DNA from 2 places in the Arthrobacter sp. StoSoilB19 genome. Region 2 is predicted to be linked to the other one. Evidence: predicted binding sites of a transcription regulator. Region 2 holds the regulator's gene; the other holds the start of a gene.

Region 1 (4,409 bases), 710 kb from region 2:
GGTACCGGATGGGCCGCAGGACCAAGTCGCCGCACTCCAGGGTGACCGGCCAGATGGGACCACTGCGCATGGCGCTAGCGGGAAAGGTCCGAGGTGAAACCTGGCAGCCATTCCCGCAGGCCCGGGCCCAGGTCGTCGCTGTCGATGGCGAGCTGGATGCAGGCCTTGAGGTAGCTGAGTTTGTCGCCGGTGTCGTAGCGCCGGCCCCGGAACACGACCCCGTACACCCCGTGCCCTTCACCATCACCGGAGGCAAGTTCCTGGAGGGCATCCGTCAACTGGATTTCCCCGCCCCGGCCCGGTTCGGTGTGTTCAAGGACGCCGAACACGGCGGGGTGCAGGACATAACGCCCGATCAGGGCCAGGTTGGAGGGCGCTTCCTCGGGTGACGGCTTTTCCACCAGCCGGTTGACGCGGACGTAGTCTTCGCCGTCGATGTCCTGGATGTCCGCACAGCCGTAGGCGCTGATCTCCGACGGCTCCACTTCAATCAGGGCGACGACGGACCCACCGGTTTTGGCCTGGACGTCAATCATCGTGCTGAGCAGTTCGTCGCGGGCGTCAATCAGGTCATCTCCCAGCAGGACAGCGAAGGCTTCGTCACCCACGTGCTGTTTTGCGCGGAGCACCGCATGGCCCAGGCCGTGGGGGTCGCCCTGCCGGACGTAGTGGATGTCACCCAACTGGCTGGCCGCCTGGATGGACGCCAGCTTCTCCGTGTCCCCTTTGTCCTCGAGCGTTGACTCAAGGGACGGCACGCGGTCGAAGTGGTCTTCCAGGGCCCGCTTGTTGCGGCCCGTAATCATCAGGATGTCGTGGAGGCCCACGTGGACGGCTTCCTCCACCACATACTGGATGGCAGGCTTGTCCACGACGGGGAGCATTTCCTTGGGCATCGCCTTGGTGGCTGGCAGGAACCTGGTGCCCAGGCCCGCGGCGGGAATGACGGCTTTGCGGACTCTGGGGTTACTGGTGTTCACCGGTCTAATCTAACGTCAGCGTCAAGCATTTCAGTAACCACCGGAGCGGCAAGCCCGTGCCGGTGCGGGAAGAACCTCCCAATACGGGGCATTGCAGGAAGGACACCATGCTGCAGGAGACCAACGCAGTCAAGGACGGCATCAGGGCCGCCCACCGCCGGCGGCGGGCAGCGCTGACGCCGGCGCAGCTCGAAGCTGCCGGCGCGGCCCTGGCCGTCCATGGGGAAGCATGGGCGGGGACGGTCACAGGGAAGCACGCCTCGGTAGCCTGCGTGTACCTTGGCGTGGGACACGAACCGCCCACCCTGCCCCTGATCAACGCCCTGCATCGCAGCGGCCATCAGGTACTGCTTCCGGTGTGCGAGGAAGGCCGGGAATTGAGCTGGGTGTTCTGGACGCCGGAGACCAGCTTCGAGCGCAGCAAATATGCACCAATACTGGAGCCCACGGGGCACCGTCACGGGCCGGAAACGGCCGGTGGCGCAGCGGTGCTCTTTATTCCGGCCACCGCAGTGGACCTCGCCGGCAACAGGATCGGGCAGGGCGGAGGCTACTACGACAAATTCCTGGGGCACCTGGCTACGGCAGGGAAGGAAATTCCCTTGGCCGCTGTTATCTACGATGACGAATTGCTGCCCGCCGGCCGGATACCGGCCGAGAAGTTCGACCGACCGGTCCCGGCCGTCCTGGCCCCGTCCGGATACCGGCCATTGGCGGGCAACGCCTAAGCCCGTCCATTCGGGCACAGTGATAGAATTAGCACTCAGGCCCTGCGACTGCTAACGGTTTACCCGGTGGCAGCACGGGACCTCTCGTTTGCCCAAGAGGAGGAGCACCAGTGCCAACATATGCTTACGCCTGCAAGGATTGCGGCCACGCCTTCGACATTGTCCAGTCGTTCTCGGACAGCAGCCTGACGTCCTGCCCGGAATGCGAGGGCACGTTGCGCAAGAAGTTCAACAGCGTCGGTGTCGTCTTCAAGGGCTCGGGTTTCTACCGCACGGATTCCCGCGATTCCAAGGGCAGCTCCGTCTCCCCCGCACCCGCAGCGACGCCCGCTGCCACCCCCGCCGCGTCGGCGCCGGCAGCAGCTGCCGCCAGCTAAGCAGCCCAGGACTTTACGACGGCGGCCGGACGCTCCCTGCGTCCGGCCGCCTTTGTCCACATAGCCGCCGTCCGGGCTCCCGTGCCGCTTTGGCGTCACCTAGCGTGGGCGCATGCCAGTACTCTTCCGACGTCGCCGCGACGGTCTCCGGTTCCCCGGCCATGTCCATGCTGCAGGTGCCCGTAACATCCCCCGCCGCCCCGGACGGCGTCCCCTGCACTCGCGGTTTGCCGGCTGGCTAAGCCGCAACCGACGCCTCGTAGCGGCCCTGCTCTTGTGCGCAGCTGCAGCAATCGCTGTACAGCAACTCACTCCCGCCCCGCTCACCACCGTCACGGCGCTGTCCGCTGCCCGGGACCTGCCCGCGGGAACAACGGTAACGGCAGCAGACCTGGCCCAGGTCCAGGTGCCGCCCGGGATGGTGACCGACGGCTTCCTCCGGGATGGATCCGCAACCGCAGGCAAGCAGCTCGCAGCGCCGCTGCGGAAGGGCCAGCTCCTCACCGACGCCCAGCTGCTGGGCCCCGGGCTCCTGGCAGGGACGCCCCCCGGTTCGGCCGCGGTTCCCCTGCAGATGGCGGATGCCTCATCCATCCAGCTGGTCTCCCCCGGCCAGCTGGTCAACATTGTGCTGACATCAGCCAACGGGTTCGACCAGAAGGGTCCCTCTGAGGTCCTGGCGTCTGCCGTCCCGGTGCTGTGGACCTCGAACAACGGCGGCCAAGGGGGTCAATGGCTCGGCACCACCGAGACCGATGGACTGATCGTGGTGGCAGCCACCGCCGAACAATCACTGCGCCTGGCCGGCGCCTCCACCCAGGGCAGGCTGTTCTTCGTCCTGGTCGGGCCGCCCTGACCTCAAGCGTGGCCCGGATGATGTGGGTCAGCCCCAGTGCGGCGGTTTCTGTTCCTTCAACCAGGTATCGTGATCGTCCTCCCGGTCACCCCAGCTGCGGGCGTCGTCTTCCGCCGCCTTGCTCGGGAGGATCTCGTCGGTGCCCCCCGCTGCCGGCCGCGCCCCCGGAGAAGGCACCGGCGCTGCGGAATCCGCGGGAGCGGCACCGCGGTCAGTTCCGGCTGCGGCCCCGCTCCTGTTCGCGCCGCCGTTCTTGTCCAGGTCGTCGTTCCTGTTCGAGCCGCCGTTCTTATCCAGGTCGTCGTTCCTGTTCAGGTCGTTCGTGTTCCGGGTGTTGTTCTCGTTCTGGCGCATGTCTTCCTCGGGCCTGTCTTTCCCAGGCCGGTCTTCTCTCGTCGTGGCACCCGCTTCCCTTGTCCCCTGGGCGCGCCGGCCTTGGCTGACAGCCTCGGAAGGCAGGTAGGAAACACCGGCAGCAGGCGCCCCATCAATTCCGTGAAGTGCGTGGTTGAAGTCATCGTCCAGGAATCCTGTGCTGGACGCGGTCCGGCCCGGAAGCACCATCTTCTCAAGACCCAGGTAACCGGCGATGCGGTCCGCGCAGGACGAGGGGTCCGTGAAGACCTCGATGGTCCACAGCGGCATGTACCGCCATCCCAGGCGTTCCAGCAGTTGCGGCCGCAGCCTGCTGCGCTCACGCACGCTCATGGTGCGGTACTGGGCCGTGCCGTCGGATTCGATGGCCACGGGCCGCGGGAGGTCGGGGTCGTCCTGGCCCATGGTGTTCAGGGGATCCGCCGCGGCAACCACGTCGATGGCGCCGTCGTACTGGTGCCAGACCCTGGCGCCACGGGCCCGCAACCGGTCCCCCAGGTCCGCTACCAGCGGGTCCGCTCCCAGCGCCTGCTCGCTGGCCGCGGCACGGGACGCGGGAGTCCCGAGATCGGTGTTGCCGGAAATTTCCCGGTCCAGCAGCGTATAGAGATCCACCGCCCCGTGGGTGAGCCTGGTGCGGTCCAGGTCCTCCGGCCGGAAGCAGGTGAGCACGTGCATGGAACGGCGCGCCCGGGTCATGGCCAGGGCAAACTTCTCCCGGCCGCCCTCCGCGGAGAGCGGCCCGAAGTTGTGCAGGGCGCGGCCGTGCGGGGTCCGCCCGAATCCGGGCGAGAAAATGACGTGGTCGCGGACCAGGCCCTGGGCGCGTTCAAGGTCAACTACCCGGAAAGATTCCGGCCCGGCGCCGAAGAAGCCGGCCAGGCCCGGCTGGTTGGACAGCTGGAGCCTGATGGATTCACCAATCCTGGCGGCGTGCCGCAGGCTTGCGGTAACCACTGCCAGCGACGTTCGCGGGCGCAGGCGGGCGTGTTCGAAGACGAGCTCCACCACGCGGTTGACCTCGGCCACCACGGACTCCACGCCTTCGTCGCCGGCACTGGGCAGGCCCGTGCCGTCCGGCAGGTATTCCACC
Region 2 (4,409 bases):
GTTGCCCTTACTTGATCCAGCGCAGGTTGTACTGGTAGCGGTGCGGCTGGCCCCGGTTGACGTGGATCCCTGCCGCGACGGAGAAGCACGTGAGCGCCACCCAGATCAGCGTGGCAATGACCGCGAAGATGTTCCCGACGTAGGGGACGAACACCAGGATGTTGGCCAGCACCGCGGCGATGGTGGGCGGCAGGCTGAAGTTCAGCGCTTCCTTGGATTCCTGGGCGGTAAATGGCCCGCGGTCACGGAAGATCAAGTAGATCAGCAGCGAGGGGACGCACCCCAGGATCCCGCCGAAGTGCGCCAGCGTCGCCCACTGGCGGTCTTCGCTGGCCGTAAGCGGCAGGGCGTTGGCGGGGACGCCATGGTACTCGGAACGGCCCTGGCCGTCCCTGTGATCACGTGCGTTTTCTGCCACAGTCTGTTCCTTCGAAGGTGCAAGTGGTGCTGACTACAATTCCGGCGCGGTGCGCAGTGCCTCAGGAAACAAGGAACCGCACTACCAAGAATACTGGTTCCCGGGACGCCGTCCGCCCTTCACGGCACGGTCAGGAAATCGATGACTTCCTCGACCCTGCCCAGCAGCGACGCTTCGAGGTCCGCGTACGTGCGCACGGCGCCCAGCAGCTTCTGCCATCCCAGGCCGACATCTTCCTTGGTGGCGTGGGGCCAGCCGAAGGCTTTCAGGATCCCTGTCTTCCAGTCCTGCCCGCGGGGCACGGCCGGCCATTTGTCGATGCCAAGGACAGCGGGCCGGATCGCCTGCCAGACGTCCACGTAGGGGTGACCGACGATCAGGACGTTGCCTGCGGCGCCCGGGGAGGCCATGACGGCATCCGCGATGCGGGACTCCTTGGAGTCAGGAACCAGGTGGTCCACCAGGACGCCAAGACGGCGGCCAGGCCCCGGCCTGAAGTCCGCGACGGCTGCGGCAAGGTCGTCAATGCCGTGCAGGGGCTCGACGACGATGCCCTCCACCCGGAGGTCGTCTCCCCAGACCTTCTCCACCAGTTCGGCGTCGTGCTTGCCTTCCACCCAGATCCGGCTGGCCTTGGCCACCTGGGCGCGTTGTCCGGCGACCCGAACGGACCCCGAGGCCGTCCTGCCCGCCGCGGGACCGGCAGCGGCCGGCCGGGGGGCGGGTGGCATCAGCCGGATCGGCCGGCCCTCCAGGAGGAAGCCGAACCCAAGGCGGAAGGTACGCGATTTTCCCCTGCGGTCCTCCAGCGCCACCACATGCATGCCGCCGGATTTCTCCACCCGGGTCACGGCACCCACCCAGCCTGACTGCACTTCCTCGAGCACCATGCCGCGCTCCACGGGGACCTCAGGCAGTTCCGTCCGTGCGGGAGCGGATATGCCGCGTGGGCCCCAGTTCCGGTAATCCATGGATTTAATCCGCCTAGCACTAGTGTTCAACTCCGCAATTTCGCCCGGAGCGGTACCAATGCTAACAACGGGCCGAGGCATAATAGACTGTTAGCACTTAGGCATGTCGAGTGCTAACCCTGGGTTGCATCGGGAGGGGCATGCGCCCCGAACCATGGATGGAGGTGGAGAGTGAGCGAGCCACGCAAGCTGGAAGTACTGCGGGCCATCGTGGAGGACTACGTCCACTCCCGCGAGCCGGTTGGGTCCAAGGCCCTGGTGGAGCGGCATCATCTTGGTGTTTCCAGCGCCACCATCCGCAATGACATGGCCGCACTGGAGGACGAGGGGCTGATCACCGCCCCGCACACCAGTGCCGGCCGGATTCCCACGGACAAGGGCTACCGGCTCTTTGTGGACCAAATCTCGGCTGTCAAGCCGCTCTCGGCCGCCGAACGCCGCGCCATCCAGTCCCTGCTCGAAGGCGCGGACGACCTCGACGACGTGCTGGAGAGGACCGTCCGGCTGCTGTCGCAGCTGACCAACCAGGTTGCCGTGGTGCAGTATCCGCACCTGAGCAGGGCACTGGTCCGGCACATCGAATTCGTCCTGCTCGCCCCGCGCAAGGTCCTCGTCGTCCTGATCGCCAACAGCGGCAAGGTGGAGCAGCGGGTGATCGACGTCGGGCAGGACCTTGGCGACGACGCACTGGCTGAACTGCGCACCCGGTTCCTCGGTGCACTGGGCGGAACACCGCTGCGCCAACTGGCCCAGGCGCTGCCCGCCGTCGTCGCCGCCACCCCGCACCCGCAGCGGCAGGCGGCACACGCATTGGCGCTCGGGCTGGAGGGCCTGGCGCAAAACAGCCGGGAGGACCGGATGGTCATGGCCGGCACCGCCAACCTGGCCAGGTCCAACGTCGACTTCCCCCTCAGCATCGGCCCGGTGCTCGAGGCGCTGGAGGAACAGGTGGTGATGCTGCGGCTGTTGAGCGAAATGGCCCAGGACCACCGCGGCGTCGCTGTCAGCATCGGACGGGAGAACCCGTACGACGGCCTTGCCGAGGCCTCCGTGGTGGCCACTGCCTACGGTCCGGACAGCTCGGCGAAAGTAGGCATCCTCGGGCCCACCCGGATGGATTACCCCACCACCATGGCCGCCGTCAGGGCAGTGGCGCGCTACCTTTCCAGGATTTTGGGGCCCTGACTCTTGGCCGCCGGAGCGCGCTTCGGCCGGAAAGCAAGAGCTGGGCCGCCCAACTGAACGCAGTACAACAAGGAAGAGATACGAACTTTGAGCAGCCACTATGACGTCCTTGGAGTCTCACCCGAAGCGACGGGTGAAGAAATCAAAAAGGCCTACCGCAAGCTGGCCCGCACCCTACACCCGGACGTAAACCCCGGTGCGGACGCATCGGAACGGTTCAAGGCAGTAACTCACGCCTACGAGGTGCTTTCGGACCCCCAGAAGCGCCGGATCTACGACACCACCGGCAATGAGAACGGCACCGACAACGGTTTCGGCGGCGCAGGCTACGCGGGCCAGGGCTTCGCGTTCCAGGACATTTTCGACACCTTCTTCGGCGCCGGCGGCACGTCCGGTCCCGCTTCCCGTATCCGCCGCGGCCAGGATGCCCTGATCAGCGTACGGATCGACCTCCGCGACGCCGTATTCGGCGTGAACAAGAAACTCGAAGTGGACACCGCCGTGGTCTGCCCCACCTGTGACGGATCCTGTTGCCGCCCCGGCACCCATCCGGAACGCTGCGACATCTGCGGCGGCAGCGGACAGGTCCAGCGGGCCGTCCGCTCCATCCTCGGCCAGGTCATGACGGCCGCCCCCTGCGGCACCTGCGAAGGTTTCGGCACCGTCATCAAGGATCCCTGCAACGAGTGCAGCGGCCAGGGCCGTATCCGCAGCCGCCGGTCGCTGACCATCAAGGTCCCTGCCGGTGTGGCCACCGGAACCCGGATCCAGCTCTCCGGCCAGGGCGAGGCTGGCCCCGCGGGCGGTCCGGCCGGCGACCTGTACGTGGAGATCCGCGTCAACAATGACGCCACCTACGTGCGGGAGGGCGACGACCTGCACGCCACCCTGCACATCCCCATGACGGCAGCCGCCCTGGGCACGGATGTCAGCCTGGAAACCTTCGACGGCACGCAGGAGATCGACGTCAAGCCCGGTACCCAGTCGGGGGAGATCATCACCCTGCGCGGCCTCGGCGTCACCCACCTGAGGGGCTACGGCCGCGGCGACCTGAAGGTCCACCTCCAGGTGGACACCCCGGCCAAGCTCGACCCCGCGCAGGAGGACCTCCTGCGCCAACTGGCCAAGCTCCGTGGTGAACAGATCACCGAGGGCAAGCTCGCTGCCAGCGGCGGCATGTTCGCCAAGCTCCGGGACCGGCTCGGTAACCTGTAGCGGTGAGCAACCCCGTCTTCTTCACGCCCCCCGGTTCGCTGGCCGGGATGGCGGCCGGCAAACTCTTTGTCCTCGACGGGGCGGAGGCGCGGCATGCCGTCACCGTCAAACGGCTGTCTCCCGGCGAAGCGGTGGACATCGTCGACGGCGCCGGCACCCGGATGACCGGGAAGGTGGTGTCCGCCGCTCCCTCCGCACTCGAGGTGGAATGCGGGACGCTGACCGTCGAAGACAGGCCGGACGTCCGGCTGGTGCTGGTCCAGGCCCTCGCCAAGGGGGACCGCGACGAGCTGGCCATCGAGACGGCCACGGAACTGGGCATCGACGCCGTCATACCCTGGCAGTCCGAACGGTCAATCGTCCGCTGGAAGGGCGACCGCGCAGCCCGGGCCCATGCCAAATGGGAATCCTCCGTGGCCGCGGCCGCCAAGCAGGCACGGCGCGCCTGGATCCCCGAAGTGCGGTCCGCCGTCGACACTGCCGGGCTTTCCGCTGCCGTGGAAGCTGCCGACCTCGCTGTCATCCTGCATGAGGACGCCGTTCGGCCGCTGCGCACCGTCCTTGAAACATGGCAAGGGAAAGCAGGCTCCGGACCCCGGGAAATCCTGCTCATCGTCGGT

Evidence for each region. The regulator HrcA, encoded in region 2, represses chaperone genes, less so after heat shock. The targets are predictions, from matches to a motif close to TTNGCACTCGNNNNNNNCGAGTGCNAA.
Region 1: LDO86_RS13640 (FmdB family zinc ribbon protein) is a predicted target of HrcA. The motif match lies at 1,737-1,763, and genes of this name have one in related genera.

What each region holds. Positions count from the first base shown of each region.
Region 1 covers NZ_AP024650.1:2,970,042-2,974,450, forward strand. Annotated here, with positions in the region: gene LDO86_RS13625 (GNAT family protein) at 1-70, opposite strand, end outside; gene galU (UTP--glucose-1-phosphate uridylyltransferase GalU) at 75-980, opposite strand; gene LDO86_RS13635 (5-formyltetrahydrofolate cyclo-ligase) at 1,088-1,708, shown strand; gene LDO86_RS13640 (FmdB family zinc ribbon protein) at 1,819-2,085, shown strand; gene LDO86_RS13645 (RcpC/CpaB family pilus assembly protein) at 2,198-2,941, shown strand; gene LDO86_RS13650 (DUF4011 domain-containing protein) at 2,969-4,409, opposite strand, start outside.
Region 2 covers NZ_AP024650.1:2,264,212-2,268,620, reverse strand. Annotated here, with positions in the region: gene LDO86_RS10385 (DUF4870 domain-containing protein) at 8-418, opposite strand; gene LDO86_RS10380 (DUF3097 domain-containing protein) at 538-1,389, opposite strand; gene hrcA (heat-inducible transcriptional repressor HrcA) at 1,561-2,574, shown strand; gene dnaJ (molecular chaperone DnaJ) at 2,662-3,789, shown strand; gene LDO86_RS10365 (16S rRNA (uracil(1498)-N(3))-methyltransferase) at 3,792-4,409, shown strand, end outside.